Regions from separate parts of the Streptomyces vinaceus genome, predicted to be linked through region 3. Evidence: predicted binding sites of a transcription regulator. Region 3 holds the regulator's gene; each other region holds the start of a gene.
The links. Region 3 encodes HrcA, which represses chaperone genes, less so after heat shock. Its sites were predicted from a motif close to TTNGCACTCNGNNNNNCNGAGTGCNAA; they were not measured.

Region 1: the regulator HrcA is predicted to act here: its motif matches at 3,246-3,272, upstream of groES (co-chaperone GroES).
Region 2: the regulator HrcA is predicted to act here: its motif matches at 3,645-3,671, upstream of groL (chaperonin GroEL).

What each region holds. Positions count from the first base shown of each region.
Region 1 is NZ_CP023692.1:3,079,647-3,089,459, forward strand. Features, by position in the region: gene CP980_RS13510 (SDR family NAD(P)-dependent oxidoreductase) at 1-200, shown strand, start outside; gene CP980_RS13515 (ester cyclase) at 294-983, shown strand; gene groL (chaperonin GroEL) at 1,054-2,682, opposite strand; gene groES (co-chaperone GroES) at 2,792-3,100, opposite strand; gene CP980_RS13530 (response regulator transcription factor) at 3,381-4,067, shown strand; gene CP980_RS13535 (sensor histidine kinase) at 4,060-5,562, shown strand; gene CP980_RS13540 (LCP family protein) at 5,670-6,905, shown strand; gene CP980_RS13545 (FtsW/RodA/SpoVE family cell cycle protein) at 6,893-8,305, shown strand; gene CP980_RS13550 (NsdA family TPR-like regulatory protein) at 8,337-9,680, opposite strand.
Region 2 is NZ_CP023692.1:4,123,926-4,133,738, forward strand. Features, by position in the region: gene CP980_RS18605 (glucosyl-3-phosphoglycerate synthase) at 1-969, opposite strand, end outside; SAM riboswitch class I at 1,176-1,325, shown strand; gene thrC (threonine synthase) at 1,319-2,617, shown strand; gene CP980_RS18615 (MoaD/ThiS family protein) at 2,668-2,946, shown strand; gene CP980_RS18620 (cold-shock protein) at 3,330-3,533, shown strand; gene groL (chaperonin GroEL) at 3,868-5,490, shown strand; gene CP980_RS18630 (Uma2 family endonuclease) at 5,576-6,073, opposite strand; gene CP980_RS18635 (phosphoribosylanthranilate isomerase) at 6,287-6,886, shown strand; gene CP980_RS18640 (serine/threonine-protein kinase) at 6,915-8,585, opposite strand; gene CP980_RS18645 (protease inhibitor I9 family protein) at 8,678-9,004, opposite strand; gene CP980_RS18650 (S8 family peptidase) at 9,382-9,813, shown strand, end outside.
Region 3 is NZ_CP023692.1:4,970,556-4,980,368, reverse strand. Features, by position in the region: gene CP980_RS22440 (MFS transporter) at 1-90, shown strand, start outside; gene CP980_RS22435 (ribonuclease Z) at 122-1,027, opposite strand; gene CP980_RS22430 (histidine triad nucleotide-binding protein) at 1,032-1,391, opposite strand; gene CP980_RS22425 (16S rRNA (uracil(1498)-N(3))-methyltransferase) at 1,512-2,258, opposite strand; gene CP980_RS22420 (nitronate monooxygenase) at 2,255-3,346, opposite strand; gene dnaJ (molecular chaperone DnaJ) at 3,494-4,633, opposite strand; gene hrcA (heat-inducible transcriptional repressor HrcA) at 4,634-5,650, opposite strand; gene CP980_RS22405 (MBL fold metallo-hydrolase) at 5,806-6,531, shown strand; gene CP980_RS22400 (DUF3097 domain-containing protein) at 6,560-7,369, shown strand; gene CP980_RS22395 (Uma2 family endonuclease) at 7,347-7,943, opposite strand; gene hemW (radical SAM family heme chaperone HemW) at 8,027-9,259, opposite strand; gene CP980_RS22385 (AMP-dependent synthetase/ligase) at 9,350-9,813, opposite strand, start outside.

The DNA.
Region 1 (9,813 bases), 1.9 Mb from region 3:
GTACGGACAACATCCCCAACTGGATGTGGCTGGACGCGGACAAGCTGGTGGCGGCGGCCCTGGACGACCTGGCGCGCGGCAAGACCGTCTCGGTCCCGGACCCGCGGTACAAGGCGCTGATGGGCCTGGTGAAGCTGACCCCGCGCGGGCTGCTGGGCGGGGTCTCCTCGCGTACGGGCCGGAAGTACGGCCCGCAGTAGTCCGAGTGGGGCGCGGGCAGGCCGGCCCGAAACCGGCTGAACGGGTGAAATCTCCCTAAACTGGACGTGTCCCTTCCAGCGCGGGAGTGCGCCATGACATTCGTACAAATAGTCGATTACGAGACCAGCAGGCCCGAGGCCGTCAACGAGGTCATCGACCGGTACCTGGCGAAGACGAAGGGCAAGCGCACCGTGTCCCACTCGGTGGTGGGCCGGGACCGGGAGTCCGACACCCACTTCCTCGACATCGTCGAATTCCCGTCGTACGAAGCGGCCATGAAGAACTCTCACCTCCCGGAGACGGACACGATGTTCCAGGAGATGATGGCCCTCTGCGACGGGATGCCCCGGTTCACCAACCTGGACGTCGTACGCGACGAGCACCTCAACACGCTGCTCGCGAACCGCATGTTCGAAGAGGTCGCCGTGAAGGGCGACATGTCGGTCGTGGACGAGATCTTCGCGGCGGACTACCGGGACCACGACATCAGCCGGCCCGAGGTCAAGGTCGGCCGCGACGGCATCCGCGAGGACGTGCAGGCGTGGCGCAGCGCCTTCGACTTCACCTTCACGCGGGACGCCCAGACGGCGCAGGACGACCACGTCACCACGTTGTGGACCTGGAACGGCAAGCACAAGGGCGAGTTCATGGGCATCGCCCCGACCGGCAAGGACTGCACGATGACCGGCACGACGGTCTTCCGCTGCGAGGACGCGATGATCAAGGAAGGCTGGTGGCACTACGACGCCATGCGCCTGATGAGGGAACTCGGCGCGATGTGACGGCGCCGCACCCACGGGGAAGGCCCCGTTCCGCAGATGCGGAACGGGGCCTTCTCGGCGTGGGGCTCGATCAGTGGCTGTGGCCGTGACCGTGGCCGTGACCGGCGTCGCCCTCTTCCTCGGCCGGCTTCTCGACGACCAGGGTCTCGGTCGTGAGCAGCAGGGAGGCGATGGAAGCGGCGTTCTCCAGCGCGGAGCGGGTGACCTTGACCGGGTCGATGACGCCGGCCTTGACCAGGTCGCCGTACTCGCCGGTGGCGGCGTTGAAGCCCTGGCCCTTGTCGAGCTCGGCGACCTTCGAGGTGATGACGTAGCCCTCAAGGCCGGCGTTCTCGGCGATCCAGCGCAGCGGCTCGACGGCGGCGCGGCGGACGACCGCGACACCCGTGCCCTCGTCGCCGGTCAGACCGAGGTTGTTCTCCAGGACCTTGACGGCGTGGACGAGCGCGGAGCCACCGCCGGAGACGATGCCCTCCTCGACCGCGGCGCGGGTCGCCGAGATGGCGTCCTCAAGGCGGTGCTTCTTCTCCTTGAGCTCCACCTCGGTGGCGGCGCCGACCTTGATGACGCAGACGCCGCCGGCCAGCTTGGCCAGGCGCTCCTGCAGCTTCTCGCGGTCCCAGTCCGAGTCCGTGGACTCGATCTCGGCCTTGATCTGGTTGACGCGGCCGAGGACCTCGTCGGCGCTGCCGCCGCCGTCGACGATCGTGGTGTCGTCCTTGGAGATGGTCACGCGGCGCGCGGAACCGAGTACGTCCAGACCGGCCTGGTCGAGCTTGAGGCCGACCTCCTCGGCGATGACGGTGGCACCGGTGAGGGTGGCCATGTCCTGGAGCATCGCCTTGCGGCGGTCACCGAAGCCGGGCGCCTTGACGGCGACGGCGTTGAAGGTGCCGCGGATCTTGTTGACGACGAGGGTGGAGAGCGCCTCGCCCTCGACGTCCTCGGCGATGATCAGGAGCGGCTTGGAGGCGCCGGCCTGGATGACCTTCTCCAGCAGCGGCAGGAGGTCCTGGATCGAGGAGATCTTGCCCTGGTTGATCAGGATGTACGGGTCGTCGAGGACGGCCTCCATACGCTCCTGGTCGGTCACCATGTACGGGGAGAGGTAGCCCTTGTCGAAGGCCATGCCCTCGGTGAACTCCAGCTCCAGGCCGAAGGCGTTGGACTCCTCGACGGTGATGACACCGTCCTTGCCGACCTTGTCCATCGCCTCGGCGATGAGCTCGCCGACCTGCTGGTCCTGCGCGGAGAGCGCGGCCACGGCGGCGATGTCGGACTTGTCCTCGATCGGGCGGGCGGTCGCGAGGAGCTCCTCGGACACGGCCTTGACCGCGGCGTCGATGCCCTTCTTGAGGGCGGCCGGGGAGGCGCCGGCGGCGACGTTGCGCAGACCCTCGCGGACCAGCGCCTGGGCCAGCACGGTGGCGGTGGTGGTGCCGTCACCCGCGATGTCGTTGGTCTTGGTCGCCACCTCCTTCACGAGCTGCGCGCCCAGGTTCTCGTACGGGTCGTCCAGCTCGACCTCGCGAGCGATGGTGACACCGTCGTTGGTGATGGTGGGGGCGCCGAACTTCTTGTCGATGACGACGTTGCGGCCCTTGGGGCCGATCGTCACCTTCACCGTGTCGGCCAGCTTGTTGACGCCGCGCTCGAGGGCGCGACGGGCGTCCTCGTCGAACTTCAGGATCTTCGCCATGGGAGCGGTTCAGCCCTCTCGAAAACTCGGGTTTAACGAACTGCGCCCCTTGCCGCCCGGCAATCAGCGGGGTGACCAGGGGCGCAGCTCAAAGCAATGCTTCGGTGAACTACTTCTCGATGATCGCGAGCACGTCGCGAGCCGAGAGGACGAGGTACTCCTCGCCGCTGTACTTCACTTCGGTGCCGCCGTACTTGCTGTACAGCACGATGTCGCCGACGCTGACGTCCAGCGGGAGACGCTGGCCGTCCTCGAAGCGGCCCGGGCCCACGGCGAGGACGACGCCCTCCTGGGGCTTCTCCTTCGCGGTGTCCGGGATGACCAGGCCGGAAGCCGTGGTCTGCTCGGCGTCGAGCGGCTGGACCACGATGCGGTCCTCAAGCGGCTTGATGGCAACCTTGGAGCTGGTGGTCGTCACGATCCGACCTCCCCCTTCGGAGATCTCACGGGGCTAACTGTCTGGGTGGCGACCAGGTGGATCCGTCGTCGCGGGTGCCGGACCTGCCCGTCGCTGTGTTGGCACTCACCGGTGGCGAGTGCCAGGTGCGAGACTATTCCGGTGATTAGCACTCGGTCAAGCGGAGTGCCAACACGCTCCCCCGGGTCGTCCGGATCGGGGGTCTCCCCCGGCCTCCCCCACGCCCCGCCCGAGGCCGGGCCCGGGGGCCACGGACGGGCGGTATGTGACAGTTGGGGTCGTGCGCATTCTCGTGGTCGAAGACGAAGAGGGCCTCGCCGAATCACTGCGGCGCGGCCTGTGCGCCGACGGCCACTGGGTCGACCTCGCCCATGACGGCCACCGCGGGCTGGACCTCGCCCGCACCGGCCCGTACGACGCCGTCCTGCTCGACGTGATGCTGCCCGGTCTCAGCGGGTACGAGGTCTGCGCCCGCCTGCGGGCCGACGGCGACCCGACGCCCGTCCTCATGCTGACCGCCAAGGACGGCGAGTACGACGAGGCCGAAGGCCTGGACTGCGGCGCCGACGACTACCTGACCAAGCCCTTCTCGTTCGTCGTCCTGGCCGCCCGCCTGCGCGCCCTCGCCCGGCGGGCGGCGGCCGGATCGGCCGGCCCCCGGCCCACCCTCCAGGCCGGTGACCTCGTCCTCGACCCCGCCGGCCGCCGATGCCGCCGCGGCGGGCACGACATCGAGCTCACCGCCCGCGAGCTCGGCGTGCTCGCCTGCCTCATGGAGCGGCCCGGCCTGGCCGTCGCCAAGCAGGACATCCTGGACCAGGTCTGGGACGTCCCCCACGCCGTCGACCAGAACATCGTCGAGGTGTACGTCTCCTCGCTGCGCAAGAAGATCGACGCGCCCTTCGGCCGCCGCTCGATCCTCACCGTCCACGGCACCGGCTACCGCATGGCCCCCGACGGTGGCTGAATCCAGGACGAGCCCGGGCCCGCTGCGGCGCCGGGCCGCGGTGGCCGCGGCCCTCGCCATGGCCGCCGTACTGGGCGCCGGCGGGCTGTGGCTGTACACCCTGCTGCGGGCCAACCTCCTCGACAACACCACCGGCCGCACGGAACTGGCCGCCCGCAAGGTCGCCGCCCAGCTCGAAGGCCACGCCCTGCCCGGCGGGCGGCTCCCCGCACCGGAGAGCGGGGTCGACCTGGTCCTCGTACGGGACGCGCGGGGGCGGACCGTCGCCTCCACCGGGGACCTCTCCGGGGCCCCCGACCTCGGCGGCCTGCGCCCGCCCGGGGCCGGAGCGTCCGGGGCGTCCGGGGCGTCCGGGGCGTCCGGGGCGTCGGGCGCATCAGGCGTATCGGGCGCATCAGGCGAGGACTCCCGCTCCGCCGTCCTGCCGCCCTCGCACCCCGGCGGGGAGCGGCGCGCGGTGGTCGCGGTCGACGCGCCCGGCGGGCACGAGGTGTACGCCGTCACCGTGCTCGGCGACGTGGACGACGCGACCCGCGCCATCGCCCTCGGCCTGCTCGCCGGCGCACCCCCGCTGATCGGCTTCGCGGCGGCCCTCGCCTGGTGGGTGACGGGACACGCCCTGCGCCCGGTCACCGCGATCCGCACCGAGCTCGCGGCCGTCACCGCCAGCGAGCTGGACCGCCGGGTTCCGGACCCAGGCGGGGCGGACGAGATCGCCCAGCTGGCCCGGACCGTCAACGACACCCTCGACCGGCTGGAGCGGTCCGACGCCCGCCAGCGGCAGTTCACCGCCGACGCCTCCCACGAGCTGCGCAACCCGCTGGCCGCCGTCCGGTCCCGGCTGGAGGTGGCGCTGGCCGGCGGCCGCCCCGACCGGGAGTCGGTCGCGGCCGCGCTGGCCGATACCGAGCGGCTCCAGCGCATCGCCGCGGACCTGCTGCTGCTCGCCCGGCTCGACGGCGGTCCCCTGCCGCGGACCGAGCCGGTGGACTTGGCGCTGCTGGCCGCGGAGGAGCTGGCCCGGCGCCCGGAGCCCCGGGTCCCGCTCCGGCTGGACGCGCGGGAGCCCGTACCGGCGGCCGGGGATCCGGCGCGGCTGGAGCGGGCGCTGGCCAATCTGGTGGACAACGCGCTGCGGCACGCCCGTACGGGGGTCGTCGTACGGGCGGCCACCGAGCCGGCGGACCCCGGCGGGAGCGGATGGGCGGTGCTGGAGGTCGAGGACGACGGCCCCGGCATCGCGGCGGCCGACCGCGACCGGGTCTTCGAGCGGTTCGTCCGCCTGGACCCGGACCGCGGGCGCGCGGGCGGCGGTACGGGCCTCGGCCTGGCCATCGTCCGCGAGACGGCCCGCGCGCACGGGGGCGAGGCGCGGGCGCTGGAGCCCCGGGCGGGCGGCGGCACCGGTATCCGCTTCGTCCTGCGCGTGCCGGTCGGCGGGCCGCGCGTCGGGCCGCGCGGTCCCCGCGGGCCGGCCCGGTGCGCCGGGTCCTGAACGGCGCCGGTCCTGAACGGCGCCGGGTCCTGAACGGCGCCGGGTCCTGAACGGGCCTTCAGGTCTCTCAGGATTCCTTCAGCGCCCCTCCCCCACCATCGACTGGCATGAGCGCGCACCGGAGGAAGACCAGCCACCCCGCCCGCCGGCCACGCCGTTCCCGCGGCCCACGCCGTCACCGCCGCATCGCCCGTACCCTGCTCGTCGCCGTCTGCGCGCTGGCGGTCACGGCCGCCGCCGGCGCCTGGTACGTGTACCGCGACCTGGCCGGCAGCATCGGCAGCTCCAAGGCCCTGGAGGGCGCCGAGAAGTCGAAGTACGGCGACACCAACATCCTGCTGATGGGCCTGGACAGCCGCCGCGACCAGAACGGCGAGGAGCTGCCGGCGGAGGTCCTCGACAAACTGCACGCGGGCAGCTCCGACATCGGCGGCTACAACGCGAACACGCTGATCCTGCTCCACGTCCCCGGCGACGGCGGCCAGGCCAAGGCCTTCTCGGTCCCGCGCGACGACTTCGTCGACATCCCGGGGCACGGCAAGGACAAGATCAAGAAGGCGTACGGGCTGGCGAAGGCCGGGGAGGAGGACCGGCTCGCGGCCCAGGGGGTCAAGGACCGGCGGCAGCTGGAGCGCGCGGGGCGGGAGGCCGGCCGCACGGCGCAGATCGAGACGGTGCGGAACTTCCTGGGCGTCCCCGTCGATCACTTCGCCGAACTCAACCTGGCCGGTTTCTACCACCTGGCGGAGGCCCTGGGCGGCGTGCCGGTGTGCCTGAAGCGGCCGGTACGGGACACCTTCTCGGGCGCCGACTTCCCGGCGGGCCGCCAGAGCCTGAACGGGCAGCAGTCCCTGGCCTTCGTACGGCAGCGGCACGGGCTGGACAGGGGCGATCTGGACCGGACGAGGCGGCAGCAGGCCTTCCTGGCGGGCGCCACGCAGAAGCTGGACTCGGCCGGGACCTTCACCGATCCGGTCAAGCTCATGAAGCTGATCGACGTCGCGAAACAGGACGTCGTGACGGACGCGGGCTGGGACCTGCTGTCGTTCGTGAAGCAGGCGAAGAACCTGTCCGGCGGGAAGGTGGCCTTCACGACCCTGCCCGTGGAACGCTTCGGAAGGAACCATGGCGAGGACATAAACGTCGTAGACGATATGAAGATAAAGCGCCTCATTGCCGAGCAGATCGGACCGGGGGCTTCCGCCTCCCCGTCCGCTCCGAGCCCGGGCGCGAGCCCGAGCGGCGCACCGGGGGCGCCTCCGGGACCGGCTGCCCCCGCGCCGGCTCCGGCCGCGAGCGGCAGCTCCGCCGTCGACGGTGGCGGCGTCCCGTGCGTGGACTGAGGCCGCTGACGACGGCCGGCGCGCGCCGCCGTACCGAGGCGCTGCTCCTGGTCTTCGTCGTCGCCCTCACCGTCTTCGGACACGCGAGCGCCGGCCTGGCGATGAACGGCGAGCTGCCCGCCAACCTGACCGGGTTCACGATCAGCATGACGCTGCTGGCGCTGGTGGGGCACCTGGGCGTGCGCCGGTTCGCGGCGTACGCGGATCCGCTGGTCTTCCCGCTCGCCGTGCTGCTGTCGGGGCTGGGGCTGGTGCTGCTGCACCGGCTGGACCAGTCGTACATCGCGCGGTACGGCGGCGACGCGAACGCGCCGGGGCAGCTGCTGTGGACGGTGATCGGCGTGGCCGCGTGCCTCGCGGTGGTGGCGCTGCTGCGCGACCACCGGCTGCTGCAGCGGTTCATCTACATCACGATGGCGGTCGCGCTGGTGCTGCTGATCGCGCCGGCGTTCTTCGGTGCGGACACGTACGGCGCGAAGCGCTGGATCATCCTCTTCGGCTTCTCGCTCCAGCCGGGCGAGTTCGTGAAGATCATGATCTCGATCTTCTTCGCGGGCTACCTGGTCATCCACCGCGATTCGCTCGCCCTGACGGGCCGGAAGTTCCTCGGGGTGCGGCTGCCGCCGATGCGCCAGCTCGGGCCGATCATCACGGTCTGGATCGTGTCGCTGCTGGTGCTGGTCTTCGAGCGGGACCTGGGTACGTCGCTGATCTTCTTCGGCGTGTTCGTGGTGATGCTGTACGTCGCCACGGAGCGCACCAGCTGGATCGTGACGGGCATGCTCATGGCCGGCGTCGGGGCCTTCGTGGTGGGCTCGACGGAACCGCACGTCAAGGGCCGCGTGGCGGCGTGGCTGGAGCCGCTGTCGTACTACTGGAAGGACCGCCCGCCGGGGGTCATCTCGGACCAGTCCGCCCAGGCCCTGTTCAGCTTCGGCACCGGCGGCATGTCCGGTACGGGGCTGGGGATGGGGCACCCGGAACTGATCGGCTTCGCGGGGCGCAGCGACTTCATCCTGACCACGGTGGGCGAGGAGCTGGGCCTGGCCGGGGTCATGGCGGTGCTGCTCCTGTACGCGCTGCTGGTCCAGCGGGGGCTGCGGATGGCGCTGGGTGCCCGCGACCCGTTCGGGAAGCTGCTGGCGGTGGGCCTGTCGGCGGCGCTGGCGCTCCAGGTCTTCGTGGTGGCGGGCGGTGTGACGGGCCTGATCCCGCTGACGGGCAAGGCGCTGCCGTTCCTGGCGAAGGGCGGCTCGTCCCTCCTGGCCAACTGGATCATGATCGCCCTGCTCCTCCGCATCAGCGACAGCGCGGAACGCCAGCGCGAGGCGGACGCCCGCGGCCCGGCGGAAACGACGATCACGCCCACCGCGGCGCCCGAACCGGCCGCCCGGGGCTGACCCGGGGCTGAGGAGCAGTCCGGCGAGTGCGTCAGCCCTTGAGGCTGCCCACGTGCCGGGCCCGCTCCCGCAGGTCACGGACCCTCCGGACGGTGCCGTAGGAACGCAGCCGCATGGTCATCACCTCGAAGTGCTCGTCACCGCGAGCCGACGAGAGCCCCTCGTAATCGTCCAGGAACCGGTCCCAGGACTCGCACGCGGCCTCGACGTGGCCGATGGACAGCTGCCGCTGGGCGAGGAGCCCGTAAGCGTGCATCCGGCCCTGCCGCTCATTCACGGGTTGGACCCGGATCGACTCCCGAAGCGTGCGGACCGACCCCGGCACGTCCTTGGTCTCGTGCTGCACGTGCGCGACGTGGAACAGGTAGGCAGTCCGGTCGTACCCGCCGACCGAATCCCTCCGGTCGTCCGCCTGGGCGAGCGCCTCCTCGGCCTCCCGCAACCGGGCGAACGCCTGGCGCTTGTCTCCCACCATGGCCGCACCGTGAGCCTGCTGTCCGCGTACGAAAGCCACGAGCCGGGGTCCGGCCGCAGGTGCCGCCTCCGCCGCCGAATCGGCGAGTTCCAGGGCCCGCCGGCCGTATCCGAGGTTGGAAGCCTGGAGGGACATGCCGCGCAGGGTGCGGCAGTAGGTGACGTGCTCCTCGGCTTCCCCGGCCAACTTGAGCGCGGACACGTAGTAGTCCTGGCCCAGGCGGTGCTGCCGCTCGTACATGGCCATCCATCCCGTGAGGTACACGAGGTCCGAGGCCGCCGCGAGCATGCTCCGCCGCACGGGAGCCGCCGCCTCGGCCTTCAGCCACGGCGCCACCGTGTTCACGAGGAAAGCCGCCGCCATCGGCCTGGCATGCCCGGCGCCGAGTTCGTCGAGGATGTCCGCGATCCGGTCCGTCATCGCCTCCACAGCGGTGACCTGTGCCTGTCCGATACGCGTCGTCGCCTTGCCTGGCCTTATCGGCTCGGGGCTGTCCGCTCGCGCCAAGGCCGGGAACGACGGGATGGCGAGCGCTGCCGAGAAAACGCCTGCGGCGAGCACTCGGCGACGAGTTGGATCCATGTCGGCCCTTCCGAGGTCTACGAGGTCCCGCACGGTGTCCGGGCTGGCCGGATCCGCCGAACCGGTGAGGCCCGCCTCCGCGTACGTGACCGGCCTGGCCAGTTTCCGCTCGAACGCCTCGATGATCAGCGCCCTGACCTGCGGTCGCGGTTGGTGGCCTGCCACCCACTGCGAGACGGCCGGCTGGCCGTACTTGAGGACGAGCCCGGCTTCAGCTCCGACACGATTGACGATCGAAGCGAACTGGCTTCTCGACCATCCGGCCTGTTCCAGCAGGGTCGACAGCCCGGTGTTCGGTGTGCGTGAGCGTTGCGCCATGAGCAACTCCCGACGGATGCATGGCTTGCATGCTTCTTCGAGCCTCCAACGGTACTCGCGGAGGGGGTGCGTGGGGTTACCTCTTCACACCAAGCAGTGACCAGGCCGAAAGTTGGCCGCCCACTGCCGTCTC
Region 2 (9,813 bases), 850 kb from region 3:
CCGGCGGCCGGAGTACTCCTTGACCCCGGCCATCGGCGGCCGCTCCTCGGTGTCCACGGGGTGGGTGCGCGGCGTGAACCCGTCCGGGCCGCGCTCGAACTGCGTCAGCTCCGGCCGTACGGGCGGGTGCCCCCAGCGGTGGCCGGCGGAGTTCCCGGGCGCGAGCCGCAGCTGCGCCGTCCGGTAGATCGCCGCCGCCATCCGGCCGAGTGCCTGGCCGTCCTGATGGCGGTGGAGCCGTACGCCCACGTCCACCTGGGCCAGCGCGTCCAGCCCGACGGTGTGCAGCGCGTCGACCAGCAGGCCGAGCTCCACCCCGTACCCGACGGGGAAGGGCAAACGTTCCAGCAGGGACCGGCGCACGGCGTACTCGCCGCCCAGCGGCTGGACGAAGCCGGCCAGCTGCGGCCAGTGGAGATTGAGCAGGGGGCGGGCGACGAGCTCGGTGACCCGGCCGCCCTGGCCGGGGGCGTCGCCCAGCGGGCGGTCGTACATCGCCTTGACGAACTGCACGTCCGGTTCGGTCAGCAGCGGGCCGACGATCCCGGACACGAAGGCGGAGGAGAAGTCCCGCAGGTCCGCGTCGACGAAGCAGACCACGTCCCCGCCGGTCACCAGCAGCGAGCGCCACAGCACCTCGCCCTTGCCGTGCACGGCCGGGATCCGCGGCAGGATCTCGTCGCGGTGCACCACCCGGGCGCCGGCCTTGGCGGCCACCTCGGCGGTCCGGTCGGTGGAGCCCGAGTCGATCACCACCAGCTCGTCGACCAGGGGCAGCCGCATCCCGTCGATCAGATCGCGCCGGATCACCTCGACGATCGCCCCGACCGTCTCCTCCTCGTCGAGCGCGGGCAGCACCACGCTGACCGTGGTGCCCGTCGCCCGCTTGGCCGACAGCAGCTGGTCGAGCGGTCGGTCGGCCGCGGACCAGGAGCGGTCCGCGAACCAGCGCTCCACCTCTTCCAGCACGTTCAGCACTCCCTGGTCGTCCGTAGGTAGCCCGTAGCCCTCGGCGCTTTCGGCCGAAAAGTGATCCATCTCGCGGTTCGGACGGCTGTCTCAACCACCCGGACCTTCGGTTACAGTCTTGAACAACGCGAAGGACCACCGCATGCCGGGGGTCCCCGCGCACAAACGCCCGGACGTGCCGCAGAGCGCGCGAGCCGGTGCCATACCGCTCATCCAGAGGGGCAGAGGGACACGGCCCGTTGAAGCCCCGGCAACCCTCCAGTCGGTTCTCGCGCTTGCTTGCAGCAGCGAGGTCCCCGGCTAGGGAAGGTGCCAATTCCGTCTCATGGCGAAGTGCGCCATGGGGAAGATGAGGAGAAAGGGCCTCGCCATCATGGCTGCACAGACTGTTGCCACCTCTGTCGATCTCGGACCTGCCACCGGCCTCTCGTGTCGTGAGTGCGGTACCCGTTTCGAGCTCGGCCCCATCTTCGCCTGCGTCGAGTGTTTCGGTCCGCTGGAAGTCGCGTACGACCTCCCGGCCGGCGACCCCGAGGCGCTGCGCGCGGCGATCGAGGCCGGCCCGAACAACATCTGGCGCTACGCCCCGCTGCTGCCCGTCCCCGCGGACGTGGCCTCCAAGCCCAGCCTGAACCCCGGCTTCACCAAGCTCGTGGACGCGGCCAACCTGGCCAAGGAGCTCGGCGTCACCGGCAAGCTGTACGTCAAGGACGACTCCGGCAACCCGACGCACTCCTTCAAGGACCGCGTCGTCGCCATCGCCGTCGAGGCCGCCCGCGCCTTCGGCTTCACCACCCTGTCCTGCTCCTCCACCGGCAACCTGGCCGGCGCCGTCGGCGCCGCGGCCGCCCGGGCCGGCTTCCGCTCCTGCGTGTTCATCCCGCACGACCTGGAGCAGGGCAAGGTCGTCATGGCCGGTGTGTACGGCGGCGACCTCGTCGGCATCGAGGGCAACTACGACGACGTCAACCGCTTCTGCTCCGAGCTCATCGGCGACCCGCTCGGCGAGGGCTGGGGCTTCGTCAACGTCAACCTGCGCCCGTACTACGGCGAGGGCTCCAAGACCCTGGCGTACGAGATCTGCGAGCAGCTCGGCTGGCGGCTGCCCGACCAGATCGTGATCCCGATCGCGTCCGGCTCGCAGCTGACGAAGATCGACAAGGGTCTGCAGGAGCTGATCAAGCTCGGGCTCGTCGAGGACAAGCCGTACAAGATCTTCGGTGCGCAGGCCGAGGGCTGCTCCCCGGTCTCGACCGCCTTCAAGGCCGGTCACGACGTGGTCCGCCCGCAGAAGCCGGACACCATCGCCAAGTCGCTCGCCATCGGCAACCCGGCCGACGGCCCGTACGTCCTGGACATCGCCCGCCGCACCGGCGGCTACGTCGAGGACGTCACCGACGAGCAGGTCGTCGAGGCCATCAAGATCCTCGCGCAGACCGAGGGCATCTTCGCCGAGACCGCGGGCGGCGTGACCGTCGGCGTGACCAAGAAGCTCATCGAGAACGGGCAGCTCGACCCGGCGCTGACCACGGTGGTCCTCAACACCGGTGACGGCCTCAAGACCCTGGAGGCGGTGGCCGCGGACAGCGGGCAGACCGCAACCATCCGCCCGAGCCTGGACGCGTTCCGCGCCGCCGGCCTGGCCTGATCCGCCGGACACCCCTCCCCTCCCCTCGCACCCGGAAAGGCAGTAGCGCCATGAGCGTCAACGTCCGCATCCCCACCATCCTGCGCACCTACACCGGCGGCCAGGCCGAGGTCTCCGCCGAGGGCGCGACCCTCTCCGAGGTCATCGCCTCCCTGGAGGCGAGCCACCCGGGCATCGCCGCCCGCGTCCTGGACGACCAGGGCAAGCTGCGCCGCTTCGTGAACGTCTACGTCAACGACGACGACGTGCGCTTCGAGGGTGGTCTGGACGCGGTGACGCCGGACGGCGCGGGCGTCTCGATCATCCCCGCCGTCGCGGGCGGCTGCTGATACGCGAAAGCCCAGAATTACCCCCTCCGGTAAAAGCGGAGGGGGTAATTCTGCTTGGTTGGGCGCGGTAGAGTTGGGGAAGTCCCCTCCGCTGTTCTTGCCCGCCGCATATGAGCGGGTCGCGTGATGGTTGACATTGAGTCAATGTCCGAGTGCGGTATGGGGCTTTGGCGAGATATGCCGGGTCCGAGTTGCCCAGGAATATGCCAACTTTTCACTCTATTTCAATGTATCCCCGTGTCCAGATTTCTCGTCGGATTGACCTGTTGCAGACAGCAGCGGTGCAGATACATTCAGCCCCGGTCGAGGCGTTCCGGCGCAAGTTCTGACCCGGGACCGCGAAGTGCGGTCCTGCGCAAGGGCCAGTAATAGGGGAGTTAGGCATGGCTCAGGGCACCGTCAAGTGGTTCAACGCGGAGAAGGGCTACGGCTTCATCGCGGTCGACGGTGGTGCGGATGTGTTCGTCCACTACAGCGCCATCCAGATGGACGGGTACCGCACCCTTGAAGAGGGTCAGCGGGTCGAGTTCGAGATCTCGCAGGGCCAGAAGGGTCCGCAGGCGGACATGGTCAAGCTCGCCGTCTAGTCCCGGCGCGATCGACCACCGACACGTACACGCGGGGCCCGCACCTCAGAGGAGGGGTGCGGGCCCTTCGTGCTGCCCGGGGCCGGCCGGGACCCGCCTTCTCCGAAGCCGCTTGCACTCTCGGGGGTCGAGTGCTAATCATTGGCGTTAGCACTCTCTGCTTGAGAGTGCTACTACACAGGACCGGGTCGGTGAGGCCCGCAGGGTCCGGCGGGAAGGAACCGCCGGGCACGCAGGCCGTCCGTCGCGGGCGCGGGCGCGGTCCGGAGCAATCCAAGCCTCCCCTCGTACCCGACGGTGCAGGGGGAACCCCAGTCCTGGAGGACCACTTCAGATGGCCAAGATCATTGCGTTCGACGAGGAGGCCCGGCGCGGTCTCGAGCGCGGGATGAACCAGCTCGCCGACGCCGTCAAGGTCACCCTCGGCCCCAAGGGTCGCAACGTCGTCCTTGAGAAGAAGTGGGGCGCCCCCACGATCACCAACGATGGTGTCTCCATCGCCAAGGAGATCGAGCTCGAGGACCCGTACGAGAAGATCGGCGCCGAGCTGGTCAAGGAAGTCGCCAAGAAGACGGACGACGTCGCGGGCGACGGTACGACCACCGCCACCGTGCTCGCCCAGGCGCTCGTCCGCGAGGGCCTGCGCAACGTGGCCGCCGGCGCCAACCCGATGGCCCTCAAGCGCGGCATCGAGAAGGCCGTCGAGGCCGTCTCCGGCGCCCTGCTGGAGCAGGCGAAGGACGTCGAGACCAAGGAGCAGATCGCTTCCACGGCCTCCATCTCCGCCGCCGACACCCAGATCGGCGAGCTCATCGCCGAGGCCATGGACAAGGTCGGCAAGGAAGGCGTCATCACGGTCGAGGAGTCCCAGACCTTCGGTCTGGAGCTGGAGCTCACCGAGGGCATGCGCTTCGACAAGGGCTACATCTCGGCGTACTTCGCCACCGACATGGAGCGTATGGAGGCGTCGCTCGACGACCCGTACATCCTGATCGTCAACTCGAAGATCGGCTCGGTCAAGGACCTGCTGCCGCTCCTTGAGAAGGTCATGCAGTCCGGCAAGCCGCTGCTGATCATCGCCGAGGACGTCGAGGGCGAGGCCCTGTCGACCCTGGTCGTCAACAAGATCCGCGGCACCTTCAAGTCCGTCGCCGTCAAGGCCCCGGGCTTCGGCGACCGCCGCAAGGCCATGCTCGGTGACATCGCCATCCTCACGGGCGGCACGGTCGTCTCCGAGGAGGTCGGCCTCAAGCTGGAGAACGCGGGCCTGGACCTGCTCGGCCGCGCCCGCAAGGTCGTCATCACCAAGGACGAGACCACGATCGTCGACGGTGCCGGTGACAGCGACCAGGTTCAGGGTCGCGTCAACCAGATCCGCGCCGAGATCGAGAACTCCGACTCGGACTACGACCGCGAGAAGCTCCAGGAGCGCCTCGCGAAGCTGGCCGGCGGCGTGGCCGTCATCAAGGCCGGTGCCGCGACCGAGGTGGAGCTCAAGGAGCGCAAGCACCGCATCGAGGACGCCGTTCGCAACGCGAAGGCGGCCGTCGAGGAGGGCATCGTCGCCGGTGGTGGCGTGGCCCTGCTCCAGGCCTCCGCGGTCTTCGAGAAGCTCGACCTGCAGGGTGACGAGGCGACCGGCGCCAACGCCGTGAAGCTCGCCCTGGAGGCCCCGCTCAAGCAGATCGCCGTCAACGGTGGTCTTGAGGGCGGCGTCGTCGTGGAGAAGGTCCGCAACCTGACCGTCGGCTGGGGCCTCAACGCCGCCACCGGCGAGTACGTGGACATGATCGCCGAGGGCATCATCGACCCGGCGAAGGTCACCCGTTCCGCGCTGCAGAACGCGGCGTCGATCGCGGCCCTCTTCCTCACCACCGAGGCCGTCATCGCCGACAAGCCCGAGAAGGCCGGCGCCCCGGCCGGCGGCGGCATGCCGGGCGGTGACATGGACTTCTGATCGGCCCCTGGCTGATCGGCTGTTCTTCGACCGAGGGCGGCACTCCCCACACGGGGGGTGCCGCCCTCGGGCGTTTCCGGGGCCCCTAGAAGCCGGTGGTGTCGAGGGAGAAGCCGAAGGGCTCGGGGACGGGCAAGTCCTCGCCGAAGGCGACGGTCTTGCGAGAGCGGTAGCCCTGCGGGGAGGGGTCCGAGAAGCAGGTGATCTCGGATCCCTGCATGTCCACGACCAGGTAGACGGGCACGATCCGGCCGTACACCTCCAGCTTCTCCTCCCAGTCGGCGTCCTTGGTGGACACGGAGGTGAACTCGCCGACGAGGGACAAGGCGGCGCCGTCCGCGTGGCGGCCCTCCTCATCGAACGCGGCCTCGTCCGCGACGTACAGGTCCGGCCCGTAGCCGCGCTGAACCGACGGGAACTGGAAGAGGAAAGGGGAGGTGTCTGCGAAATGCCCCTCGGGAAGGTGCGCCTGAAGCTGCTCGCGCAGCGCCCGCATGCGACGGGAGTAGCGAAGCCTGGACCACGGTGACACGACGATCTTCCCCCGGATGAGCTCGGCCTTGTAGCCGTCAGGTGTGTCCATCTCCTCGACCGTGCGCAGGAGCGTCTCGAATGTCGGTGGTGCCGCCTGCTCTATCGGTGTGGCCCGTTCAACCATGATCGTCACCGTTGTCCTCCGCGTGGCGTGCCGTGCACGGGGCGTGAGCCCCCGTTCCAGGCTAGCGGCGCAAGGAAGGACCCGCCCGGTCCCCGGGACGGATCGCCACCCAACAGGGCGGTTTGGTTGACTGGGGGGATGAGCGAGCTGTTCGTGAAGATCTGCGGGCTGAAGACCGGGCCCGATGTCGACGTGGCCGTTGCGGCCGGGGCGGACGCCGTCGGCTTCGTCTTCGCCCCGGGGAGCCCCCGTACGATCGGCGCCGACGCGGCGCGGGAGCTCGCGGCGCGGGTACCGGAATCGGTGCTGACCGTCGGGGTGTTCCGGGGGCAGCCGGTCGAGGAGGTGCGGCGGCTGACCGAGGAGAGCGGCGTACGGGGGGTCCAGCTCCACGGGGACGAGGGCCCGGAGTACTACGAGGCGCTGCGCGCCGAGGGCCGGACCCTGCTGCGGGCCACCGCCGAGCACGTGGAGCGCTGCGGGGAGTACGGGGAGGACCTGCTGCTGCTGGACGCGCCCGACCCCGGCTCCGGCAAGCCGTGGAACTGGGGCTCGGCGCAGTTCACCGCCCCCGAGGGCCGCTGGCTGCTGGCCGGCGGGCTGACCCCGGGCAGCGTCCGGGAGGCCGTGGAGACCACCGGCGCCTGGGGCGTGGACGTCTCCAGCGGGGTGGAGCGGGAGCGCGGGGTGAAGGACCCCGCCCTGATCCGCGCCTTCGTCGAGGCCGCCCGGGGCTGAGCCCTGACCCCCTGGGGGGCTGGCCGCGTCAGGCCGCGCGCCACACCGTCATGTCCGCGGTGATCCAGCCGGGCAGATCGGGCAGCCGCACGACCGGCTTGGTCTGGATCACGAGCAGTGCGATGTCCCCCGAGGGGTGCCGGAGGCAGATCTCGGTGCCGGGCGCCGATGCGGCCAGCGGCAGCTCGTGCTGCGTGGCGGCCTTCGTGAGGAGGCCGCACGTGTCGAGGTTGCCGGTGCCGGGATCGGCGTACAGCTGGACGATCACGCTCGTGTCGCTCGCCAGCGCGCAGCTGTTCTTCTCGCAGTCCAGACGGATGTCCCCCGTGCGGTCCTCCCGCCGGACCGGGTCCTTGATGCCGATCGAGTTCTCCTGGTCCAGCCGAACCTGGGGGAAGGGGACGGCTGCGGGCGCCTTGGAGGCCTTGGGCGTACTCGCCGCGGACCCGCCGGGCCCGGTGGACCCGCCGGACCCCTTGGACCCGCCGGACCCGGTGGTCTTGCCGCCGCTCGCCGGGCCGGAGGAGGTGGCCGCGGCCGCGCTCCGTTCGCGCGCCCGGTCCGCCGCGTCCATGACCTTCCAGGCCAGCCCGGTCAGCAGGACGGCCGACACCGTCACCACCGCGCCGACGATCAGGGCGGTACGCCGCCTGCGCCGCCGCCGCTCCTCCGGCGTGAGCGGCGTCGTGGCCGGCGGTTGCCAGGCCATCGGGGACGGCTGCGACGGCTGCGGCGAATGCGGTGGCCGCGACGGCTGCGTGCCCAGGGCCCGCGTGTGCACCGACGTGGGGTCCGGGACAGGGGCCGGGACCACCGGCTCCGGCCCGGCCACCTCCCGCCAGACGGCCGGACCGCCACCCGCGTCCGCGTCCCCGCCCAGCCGCTGCCTGCACCACGCCACGACCTCCGCCGGGGTGGCGCGATCGTCGGGATCGGCTGCCAGGCACCGGGCGATCAGCGGGCGCAGCGACTCCGGCAGCCGGGACAGGTCGGGCTCGGAGTGCACGATCCGGAACAGCACGCTGACGGACGGGCCGTCCCCGTACAGCGGCTCGCCCAGCGCGGCGAACGCCGCCGTCTGTCCCAGTGCGAAGACATCGGTGGCCGCCGTGGTCTCACCGGCCAGCGCCTGCTCGGGGGCCATGTACTGGGGCGTGCCGATGGCGCTGCCCGTGGCGGTCGGCGAGGTGGTGTCGGACGCCAGCGAGATGCCGAAATCGATGACGCGGGGCCCGTCGGCGGCCAGCAGTACGTTCGACGGCTTCAGATCGCGGTGCACGATCCCCGCACCGTGGATGACCTGCAAGGCCTCGGCCACTCCGGCCATCAGCCACAGCACCGCCGGGACCGGCAGCGGTCCGCGCCGGGCCACGGCCTCCGACAGCGAGGGCCCCGGCACGTACACGGTGGCCAGCCAGGGCGGCGACGCGTCCACGTCGGCGTCGATCAGCTCGGCGGTGTACGCACCCCGGACCCGCCGGGCCGCCTCCACCTCCCGGCGGAACCGCCGCCGGAACGCCGGGTCCTCGGCCAGTTCCGGCCGCACCACCTTGATCGCCACCGGGCGGCCGCCCGGCGTGTGCGACAGGTAGACCCGGCCCATGCCGCCCGCCCCGAGCCGGGCCGCGAGGCGGTAGCCGGAAACCGTCTGCGGATCGTCCTCGCGCAGGGGCTGGAACGCCTCGGTCGCGCTGTTCATCGGTCTCCCCCCGAATCCCCCGACCAACCGACGGGTTGATCGTCCTCACCCTAAGTGGCGGGCGGGCGGGGCGGCGCAGCGGCCGGGAGCCGTCAGCCTGCCGAGGTGCTGCCGTCCTGCTCGACGGCCTCGACGCCCGGCAGTGCGTGCAGCGCGGCCACCTGGCCGGGGCTGAGCGGGGCGGCGAAGCCGTGCAGGGTGGAGCGGAACACGTGGACCGGGGTGACGCCGACCAGCTGCGCCACGCCGGCCGGGTCGAGGTCCCTCCGTACGGTGACGATGTAGGTGGGGTGGTCGGCGGGGGCCGCGTACGGGGCCGGTTCGCGGGTGGCGGCCGTCGCCGCCGGGGCGGGCAGGGCGGCGAAGGCGGCCAGTACGGCGACGGCTGCGGGCAGGGTCCGGCTCAGACGGGTGCGCATGGGCCGAGGCCATCACGTGCGACGGCGCAGGTCAACCACGTCCGAGGGGGTGGCGGGGGCATCGGGGGGCGCACCGGCCGTGCGCTCGCTGGTGTGGGGGCGGACCGTACGGGTGATCTTGCTTGGCGGTCGTCGGCGGTACGCGGCGGGGCCGTTCGGGGCACGGCCTTGACGGCACAGGGGATAACCCTCTCTGCAGTTTGTGCGACCGGGAGCGCGGGCGTCGACGGCCGGCGACCGGCCAGGCGGTGCACGGTGGTTCATGACGCGCCCGGGTGGCACCGATGGAAGGGAAGGCCGCCCCGCAGGCACTCGTCCTGGTCGGGGCGGCTCCTTCATGCCGACCTGCCGTCCCACCCCTCCAGGGAGTTCCTTCCATGCGCCTGCTCGCACGCCTGGCCACCGCCGCCCTGCTCACCGTGCCCCCGGTCGCGGCCGGTACCGCCGCCGCCGACACTCCGGAGCCGACCCCGGTCCCGCTGCACACCGCCGCGAACGCCGTACCCGGCAAGTACATCGTGACCCTGGAGAAGGGGGTGGACGCGGCGAAGGCGGCGACGAGCCTCGGCCTGAAGCCGTCGTTCGTCTACTCGAAGGCCATGAACGGCTTCGCGGTCCCGCTGACCCCGCTCCAGCTCCAGATCGTCCGGGTCAGCCTCGGGGTGAAGTCGGTCACGCAGGACGCGAAGGTGCAGTCCGGGCTGATGCCGAACAAGACCCCGGGCATGCGGGCGCCCTCCACGTCGTGGGGGCTGGACCGCATCGACCAGAGGGAGTGGGACCGGGTCAACGGAAAGGGCGACGGCCAG
Region 3 (9,813 bases):
GTCCGCGTACGGCGCACTCCGCGCCGGATCCTGCTCCTGACCCCCACGGCCGCCCGCACCCGCCGCGCCGCCGCGAAGGACCGGCTCTAGCGGGTCCCCGGACCGGCTGCCCGCTCCGCCCTCAGCCCCGCTTGGGCAGGGGAACCCGTACGAGGTCCGCGGCGATCGTCAGCTCGCCCTCGAAACCGGCCGCGCGGGCCTGGCGTTCGAACTCCTGCGGGTCGCCGTAGCGCTGCGAGAAGTGCGTCAGCACGAGGTGGCGTACGCCCGCGTCGCGTGCGACCCGGGCCGCCTGGCCGGCGGTGAGGTGGCCGTGGTCGGTCGCCAGGGCCTCGTCCTCGTCGAGGAACGTGGACTCGATCACCAGCATGTCGGCGCCCGCCGCGAGCGCGTCGACGCCGGGGCACAGCCGGGTGTCCATGACGAAGGCGAAGCTCTGGCCCGGCCGGGGCTCGCTGACGTCGTCGAGCGTGACCCCGCCCAGCCGCCCCTCGCGCTGGATCCGGCCCACGTCGGGCCCCTTGATCCCGTGCCGCGCGAGGAGTTCGGGCACCATGCGGCGTCCGTCCGGTTCGGTCAGGCGGTAGCCGAAGGATTCCACCGGGTGCGAGAGCCGCCGGGCCTCCAGGACGTACGAGGCCCCCTCGGCCAGCGTCCCGTCCGCCGCCACGGGCTCCTCGCGCAGCGCCACGGTCTCCCGGTAGGCGGTGGCGTACCGGAGCCGGTCGAAGAACTTCTGCCCCGAGGCCGGGTAGTGCGCCGTGACGGGGTGCGGGACCCGGTCCAGGTTGATGCGCTGGATCACCCCGGCGAGGCCGAGGCTGTGGTCACCGTGGAAGTGGGTGACGCAGATCCGGTCGATGTCGTGCGCGGCCACCCCGGCGCGCAGCATCTGGCGCTGGGTGCCCTCGCCCGGGTCGAACAGGATGCCCTCGCCGTCCCAGCGCAGGAGGTAGCCGTTGTGGTTGCGGTGGCGGGTGGGCACCTGGCTGGCGGTGCCCAGCACCACGAACTCGCGTACGGACACGGTGCTACCCGGGGGGCCACTGGAGGCCGCGGCCGCCCAGGACGTGCGCGTGCGCGTGGAAGACGGTCTGGCCGGCTCCGGCGCCGGTGTTGAACACGATGCGGTAGCCGTGGTCGTCCAGCTTCTCGTCGGCCGCGATCTGCCCGGCCTCGCGCAGCACGTCGGCGGCGGCGGCCGGGTCGGCGGCGGCGAGCGAGGCGGCGTCGGGGTAGTGCACCTTGGGGATCACGAGGACGTGCGTGGGCGCCTGCGGGTTGATGTCCCGGAAGGCGAACGTCGTCTCGGTCTCCCGGACCACGGTCGCGGGGATGTTACCCGCGACGATCTTGCAGAACAGGCAGTCCGCCTGCGGTTCCCCGGCCATTGCTCCGCCTTCCGAGACTGCGGCTGCGGCGGACGGGCCGCCGGAGCCGACGATGATCAGCCCCGGCATCGTATCCGGCGCCGTCGGCGCCCTCATGCGGGTTTCGGCGGGACGGGCGGCTCAGGACCAGCGGCCGGTGCGCGCGAGCAGGACCGCCGTCGCCGCGGTTCCGGCGGTGGAGGTGCGCAGGACCGAGGAGCCCAGGCGGTACGGGTGGGCCCCGGCCTCCGCGAAGACGGCGAGCTCCTCCGGCGAGACCCCGCCCTCGGGTCCGACGACCAGGACGACGGAGCCGGCGGCCGGGAGTTCGGCCGTGGCCAGGGCGCCCGAGGGGGTGTCCCGGTCCTCGTGGAGGACCATCGCCAGGTCGGCCCCGGCCAGCAGCGCCGCGACCTGCTTGGTGGACATGGCCTCCGCGACCTCCGGGAAGCGCACCCGGCGGGACTGCTTGCCCGCCTCCCGGGCCGTGGCCCGCCACTTGGCCAGGGACTTGGCGCCGCGGTCGCCGCGCCACTGGGTGATGCAGCGCGAGGCCTGCCAGGGGACGATGGCGTCGACGCCGGTCTCGGTCATGGTCTCGACGGCGAGCTCGCCTCGGTCGCCCTTGGGGAGGGCCTGTACGACGGTGATCCGGACGGCCGGTTCCGGTTCCTCCTCGATCGAGTTCAGGTCCATGACCACCAGCCGGTCCTTGCCCTCGGCGGCCTTGACGACCCCCTCGGCCCAGTGGCCGCGCCCGTCGGTGAGGACCACGTCCTCGCCGGGGTTCAGCCGCTTCACGGAGACCGCGTGCCGGCCCTCCGGGCCGTCGAGCACGAACTCCGGCCCTGCGGGGACCTCTTCGACCACGAACACGGGGGCGGTCATGACGTACTCCTGTTGTCCATCGACTTCCATCCGCTCTGCGCCTCGGCCAGTTCGGCCACCAGCACCTCCACCAGCTCCCCCGCGGGCAGGGCCCGGGCCAGCCGGTGCCCCTGGCCCGCCCACAGGGCCATGCCCTGCGGGTCCCCGGCCGCGGCGGCCGCCTTGCGCAGTCCGCTGGTCATGTGGTGGAGCTGGGGGTACGCGGCCGGGGCGTACGGCCCGTGCTCCCGCATGAACCGGTTCACCAGGCCCCGGGCCGGCCGCCCCGAGAACGCCCGGGTGAGCTCCGTGTGGGGGAACAGGGGGTCGGTCAGGGCCTGCTTGTGCAGCGGGTGCGCGCCCGATTCGGGGCAGGCCAGGAACGCGGTGCCGAACTGCGCCGCGTCCGCGCCCGCCGCCAGCAGCGCCGCGACCTGCGAGCCCCGCATCAGCCCGCCCGCCGCGATGATCGGCAGCGCCACGGCCTCCCGTACCTGGGCCACGAGCGCGAGCAGGCCCACGCCCGCCGTGCCGTCGGCCTGCGGGTCGTCGCGGTGGGTGCCCTGGTGACCGCCGGCCTCCACGCCCTGGACGCAGACGGCGTCGGCGCCCGCGGCCTGGACGGCGCGGGCCTCGTCGACCGAGGTGACGGTGACGACCGAGTACGTGCCGGCCTTGCGCAGGGCGGCCAGGACCGCGGGCGCGGGCACCCCGTAGGTGAACGAGACGACGGGGACCGGGTCTTCGAGCAGGATCGCGAGCTTGGCGTCGTAACCGTCGTCGCTGGTGCCGATGATGTCCTCTTCGGCCAGGGAGACGTCGTACCAGCTCGCCTCACCGGCGAGCTGCCCGCGGTACGCCTCCACCGCGGCGGGGTCCACGTACCCGGTCTGCGGCATGAAGAGGTTCACGCCGAAGGGGCGCCGGGTGAGCGCGCGCAGCTGTTTGACCTCCTGGTACATGCCGTCGGCGGTCTTGTAGCCGCCGGCCAGGTAGCCCAGGCCGCCCGCCTCGCACACGGCGGCGGCCAGCGGCGGACAGGAGGCGCCGCCCGCCATGGGAGCCTGCACGATCGGGTAGGGGGAGAGACCGTACGGTGCGGAGGACATGGACTGCATCGTGCCATGTCCCGCTCACCGGGCTAAATCACGGCATTCGCCTGGCATAGTCCGCTTCTCCGGCGGCGTCCGGATCCATGCGGCGAGCCCGGTCCGGGGCGTCCCCGGACCGGGCTCGTACGTCTGCCGACGGGCCGGTCAGCGGCCGTTGAAGGCGTCCTTCAGGCGACTGAACAGGCCCTGCTGGCCCGGCGCGAACTGGCCCATGGGCCGCTCCTCGCCGCGCAGCTTGGCGAGCTGGCGCAGCAGCTCCTCCTGCTGGGCGTCCAGCTTGCTCGGGGTGGTGACCTCGACGTGGACGATCAGGTCGCCGCGGCCGCCGCCGCGCAGGTGCGTGACGCCGCGCCCGTGCAGCGGGATCGACTGGCCGGACCCGGTGCCCGGGCGGATGTCGATCTCCTCCATGCCGTCCAGGGTCTCCAGCGGGCATTTGGTGCCCAGGGCCGCGGCCGTCATGGGGATGGTCACCGTGCAGTGCAGGTCGTCCCCGCGCCGCTGGAAGGTGGGGTGCGACAGCTCGTGGATCTCCACGTACAGGTCGCCGGCGGGGCCGCCGCCGGGGCCGACCTCGCCCTCGCCCGCGAGCTGGATCCGGGTGCCGTTCTCGACACCGGCCGGGATCTTGACCGTCAGGCTGCGGCGGGAGCGGACCCGGCCGTCGCCCGCGCACTCGGGGCACGGGGTCGGGACCACGGTGCCGAAGCCCTGGCACTGGGGGCAGGGGCGCGAGGTCATGACCTGGCCCAGGAAGGACCGGGTGACCTGCGACACCTCACCGCGACCACGGCACATGTCACACGTCTGCGCCGAGGTGCCGGGAGCGGCGCCCTCTCCGGAGCAGGTGGTGCAGACGACGGCCGTGTCGACCTGGATGTCCTTGGTCGTGCCGAAGGCGGCCTCGTCCAGCTCCAGGTCGAGGCGGATCATGGCGTCCTGGCCGCGGCGGGTCCGCGAGCGCGGTCCGCGCTGCGAGGCCTGGCCGAAGAAGGCGTCCATGATGTCCGAGAAATTGCCGAAGCCGCCCGCACCGAAGCCGCCCGCGCCCCCGCCGCCGCCCGAGGAGGACAGCGGGTCGCCGCCGAGGTCGTAGACCTGCTTCTTCTGCGGGTCCGAGAGCACCTCGTAGGCCGCGTTGATCTCCTTGAAGCGCTCCTGCGTCTTCGGGTCCGGATTCACGTCCGGGTGGAGTTCACGCGCCAGGCGGCGGAAGGCCTTCTTGATCTCGTCCTGCGATGCGTCGCGGCGCACGCCGAGAACGGCGTAGTAGTCCGTGGCCACTTACGACTCCGCCAGGATCTGTCCGACGTAACGTGCCACTGCGCGTACCGCTCCCATCGTTCCGGGGTAGTCCATGCGGGTCGGTCCGACCACGCCGAGTTTGGCGACTGTCTCGCCGCCCGAACCGTAGCCGACCGAGACGACGGACGTGGAGTTCAGTCCCTCGTAGGCATTCTCATGCCCGATCCGTACGGCCATCCCCGACTCGTTGGCCTCGCCCAGCAGCTTGAGGAGCACGACCTGCTCCTCCAGCGCTTCGAGCACCGGCCTGATCGTCAGGGGAAAATCGTGTCCGAAGCGCGTGAGATTGGCGGTCCCGCCGATCATCAGCCGCTCCTCGGCCTCTTCGACCAGCGTCTCCAGCAGCGTGGAGAGCACCGTCGACACCGTGCCGCGGTCCTCCGGTTCGAAGGACTCCGGCAGGTCCTGTACGAGCTGCGGCACGTCGGTGAACCGTCGGCCGACGACCCGGCTGTTGAGCCGCGCCCGCAGATCGGCGAGCGAGGCCTCGCCGAACGGCGCCTGGCAGTCGACGAGCCGCTGCTCGACCCGGCCGGTGTCGGTGATCAGTACGAGCATCAGCCGGGCCGGGGCCAGCGACAGCAGCTCGACGTGCCGGACCGTGGACCGGGTCAGGCTCGGGTACTGGACGACGGCGACCTGCCGGGTGAGCTGCGCGAGCAGCCGCACGGTGCGGCCGACGACGTCGTCGAGGTCGACGGCGCCGTCGAGGAAGTTCTGGATGGCCCGGCGCTCGGGCGTCGACAGGGGTTTGACCCCCGCCAGCCTGTCGACGAAGAGCCGGTAGCCCTTGTCGGTGGGGATCCGGCCGGCGCTGGTGTGGGGCTGGGCGATGTAGCCCTCCTCCTCCAGCACGGCCATGTCGTTGCGCACGGTGGCGGGCGAGACGCCGAGCCGGTGCCGCTCGGTGAGCGCCTTGGAGCCGACCGGCTCCTCCGTCCCGACGTAGTCCTGGACGATGGCGCGCAGCACCTCGAGTCTGCGTTCGCTGAGCATCGCGCACACCTCCAGCTGGTCGTCGTCGCTCGTCGTGGTCGGTTTCATCTGCTTCGTTGGCACTCCGGGCGTTCGAGTGCCAGAGATCCCCCGGCCAGTGTACGGCCGGGTAGTCAGCCCCTGGCAAGGGCGGCCCGCCAGGGTAGCGTCGCGGTATGGACGTGCGTTGGGAAGAGGCGGGCTGGGAGCGGCTGACCGGACGGACCGGACGGCGACGACTCCCGGTGTGGGACTGCACCGTGGGACTGGTGGTGGGGGACGAATCGGTGCTCCTGATCGATCCGGGTTCGTGCCTGCGGGAAGGCGCGCAGCTGCGGGCGGAGGCGGAGCGGCTGACGGGCCGGCGCGTGACGCATATCGCATTCACGCACGGCCATTTCGATCACGTACTGGGCGGGGCCGCGTTCGCGGGCGCCGAGGTGTACGGGGCGGTCGGGCTGGACGCGGAGCTGTCGACGGGCCGGGAGGAACTGCGCGTCAGTGCGGTCACGCAGGGGCTGGCGGAGGCCGAGGCGGCCGAGGCGGTGGACCTGCTGGTGGTCCCGAAGCACTCCGTGTCGGGCGAATGGACGCTGGAGCTGGGCGGGGTACAGGTGCTGCTGGCCAACGTAGGGCCCGGGCACACCCGGTACGACCTGGCGGTGTTCGTGCCGGGCGAGCGCGAGGCGGTGTTCTGCGGGGACCTCGTCGAGGAGTCGGGGGAGCCGCAGGCGGGCAGTGACGCGGTGCCGGCGCAGTGGCCGGCGGCGCTGGACCGGTTGCTGTCGCTGGGCGGGGACGACGCGCTGTACGTGCCGGGTCACGGAGCGGTGGTCCCGGCGGCGTTCGTGCGTGAGCAACGCGACACACTGGCACGGCGGTTCGGCGTGTCGGCCGTGTGAGGGCGCACGCTCTCCTACGCTCGGCCGGATGCGCGAGTACTCCCCCGATCTGACCCCGCAGTGGAAGCGCCCCAAGCCGGTGCCGGAGGTGCCGGCGGACCCCGACCTGGTGGTCGAGGTGGCGGGCACGGACTTCTGCGGCGCGGTGGTGGCCTGCGAGGCGGGCACGGTGACCCTGGAGGACCGCTTCGGCAAGCGGCGGGTGTTCCCGCTGGAGCCGCGGGGGTTCCTGCTGGAGGGCGCCGTGGTGACCCTGACCCGCCCCTCACGGGCGCCCGCGGCGCCCTTGCGCACGGCGTCGGGCTCGGTGGCGGTCCCGGGGGCGCGCGCCCGCGTGGCGCGGGCCGGGCGGATCTACGTGGAGGGCCGGCACGACGCGGAGCTCGTGGAGCGGGTCTGGGGCGACGACCTGCGGATCGAGGGCGTGGTGGTGGAGTACCTGGAGGGCATCGACGACCTGGCGGCCGTCGTCGCCGACTTCGCCCCGGGCCCGGACGCCCGCCTGGGCGTCCTGGTGGACCACCTGGTCCCGGGCTCGAAGGAGTCCCGTATCGCGGCGTCGGTGACCTCGTCGGACGTCCTGGTCGTCGGCCACCCGTACGTGGACGTCTGGCAGGCGGTGAAGCCGTCCGCGCTGGGCATCTCCGCGTGGCCGGTGGTCCCGCCGGGCCAGGACTGGAAGACGGGCGTCTGCAGGGCGCTGGGCTGGCCGGAGAACACGGGGGCCGCCTGGCAGCACATCCTGTCCCGCGTGAGGTCCTACAAGGACCTGGAGCCGGTCCTGCTGGGCCGCGTGGAGGAGTTGATCGACTTCGTCACGGGTGGCGGTGAGGCCTGACGCCCTTGAAGGTGCCGAAGTCGCTCGTGTTCAGTTCGATGCCGAGCAGCTCCAGCGGCAGCGGCTCGCCGAATTTCGAGATCCGCTGGGAACGGTAGTCTGCGTCGTCTCCCGTACCGGCAGGGATGGTCAGCAGGACGCATTGGGCAACGATGGGATCGATGATCAGGTAAGCAGACACCCGACCCGCGGCATAGATCGAACGCTTGACCACATAATCCCTGTCGACGCTGGTCTTGGAAACGACCTCCACCACCAGCGTGATCAGCTGCGACGGAAGGAGTCGGCCCGACTCAGGCTGCGCCTCGCGATCCAGAACCACCAAGTCGGGCACGGGCTCGCTCGCCTCGTCGACGATGTCGACGTCCTGGGTCTGAAGCCGTGCCCACCGCTTGCGCGGGATCTGGTCCTGCACGTCCTCCACGATCAGGTTGTGCACCAGATCGGGACCGGCCATCATCACGATTTCCCCCCGGAGGAGCTCGACCTTGACTCCGTCGGGAGGCTGGAACCCCTCGAAGAACTTGGCCATCCCACGCTCGTCCACAGCGGTCATCTCCGTGGTCCTCCACATCCGCCGCGTACTGTCGACGGCAGCCTAGGAAAAGAGTAGGCAGGCGCTGGCCGGTTCGGCGGGGATTCACTCCGGCGAGTGACTCAGTCCACCAGGTCCCGGACCACCGCGTCGGCCAGCAGCCGGCCGCGCAGGGTCAGGACGGCGCGGCCCGCCTCGTACGGAGCCGCCTCCAGGAGGCCGTCGGCGAGGGCGCGGCGGGAGGCCGCGAGGCCGGCCGGGGCCAGCAGGGACAGCGGGACGCCGTCCACCAGGCGCAGCTCCAGCAGGATCCGCTCCACCCGGCGGTCCTCCTCGGACAGCAGCTCGCGGCCCGCGCCCGGGGAGCGGCCCTCCGCGAGGGCGGCGGCGTAGGCGCCGGGGTGCTTCACGTTCCACCAGCGGACCCCGCCCACGTGCGAGTGGGCTCCGGGGCCCGCGCCCCACCAGTCGGCCCCGCGCCAGTACAGCTCGTTGTGCAGGCAGCGGCCCGCCTGCGAGGTGGCCCAGTTCGAGACCTCGTACCAGGAGTACCCGGCCGCGGCCATCACCTCGTCGGCGATCAGGTACCGGTCGGCGTGCACGTCGTCGTCGGTCATCGGGACCTCGCCGCGGCGGATCCGCCGGGCCAGCTGCGTGCCCTCCTCCACGATCAGCGCGTACGCGCTGATGTGGTCCGGACCGGCGCCGAGCGCGGCGGCCAGGGAGGCCCGCCAGTCCTCGTCGGTCTCGCCGGGCGTGCCGTAGATCAGGTCCAGGTTGACGTGCTCGAAGCCCGCCGCCCGCGCCTCCGCGACGCAGGCCTCCGGCCGGCCGGGGGTGTGCGTGCGGTCGAGGACCTTCAGGACGTGCTGCCTGGCGCTCTGCATGCCGAAGGAGACCCGGTTGAAGCCCCCGGCCCGCAGCTCCGCCAGGTACTGCGGGTCCACCGACTCCGGATTGGCCTCCGTGGTGACCTCGGCGTCCTCGGCCAGCCCGAACTCGTCCCGGATCGCCGCGAGCATCCGTACGAGGTCCGCGGCGGGCAGCAGCGTCGGCGTACCGCCGCCCACGAACACGGTCCGTACGGCGCGCGGGTCGTCTCCGAGCACCTTGCGGGCGAGGCGGACCTCGTCGATCAGGGTGTCGGCGTAGTTCTCACGGGAGGCGAGCACGCCGCCGGTGCCGCGCAGCTCGGTCGCGGTGTACGTGTTGAAGTCGCAGTACCCGCACCGCGTGGCGCAGTACGGGACGTGCAGGTAGAACCCGAGCGGCCGGTCCCCGCCGCCCGCCAGGGCGTGCGACGGCAGCGAGCCGTCTTCGGGCATGGGTTCACCGTCGGGCAGTGCGGAAGGCATGCCCCCATTGTCCCGCACCCCGGCCGGGGGCCCGGCCGCGCGCCGCCGCCCGCGGGCCCCTCGTACCGTCCGCTGCCGGCCGCCGCCGCTCTACGCCTCGCGCGAGCCCTCGTACATCTCGTCGATCAGGTGCTTGAACTCACGCTCGACGGCCGGCCGCTTCAGCTTGAGGCTGGGCGTGAGGTCGCCGTGCTCCACGTCGAGGTCGCGGGGCAGGATCCGGAACTTCTTGATCGTCTGCCAGCGCTGGAGGCCCTCGTTCAGCGTCTGGATGTACGTCTCGACCAGCCGGTTCGTCTCCGCCGCGGCCAGGACCTGGGCGTACGTCTTGCCCTCCAGCCCGTTCTCGGCGGCCCAGACCATGATCGAGGGCTCGTCGAGTGCGACCAGGGCGGCGCAGAAGTTCCGGTCGGCGCCGTGCACGACGATGCTCGACACGTACGGGCAGATCGCCTTGAAGCGGCCCTCGATCTCGGCCGGCGCGACGTACTTGCCGTTCGAGGTCTTGATCAGGTCCTTCTTGCGGTCCGTGATGCGCAGGTAGCCGTCGGGCG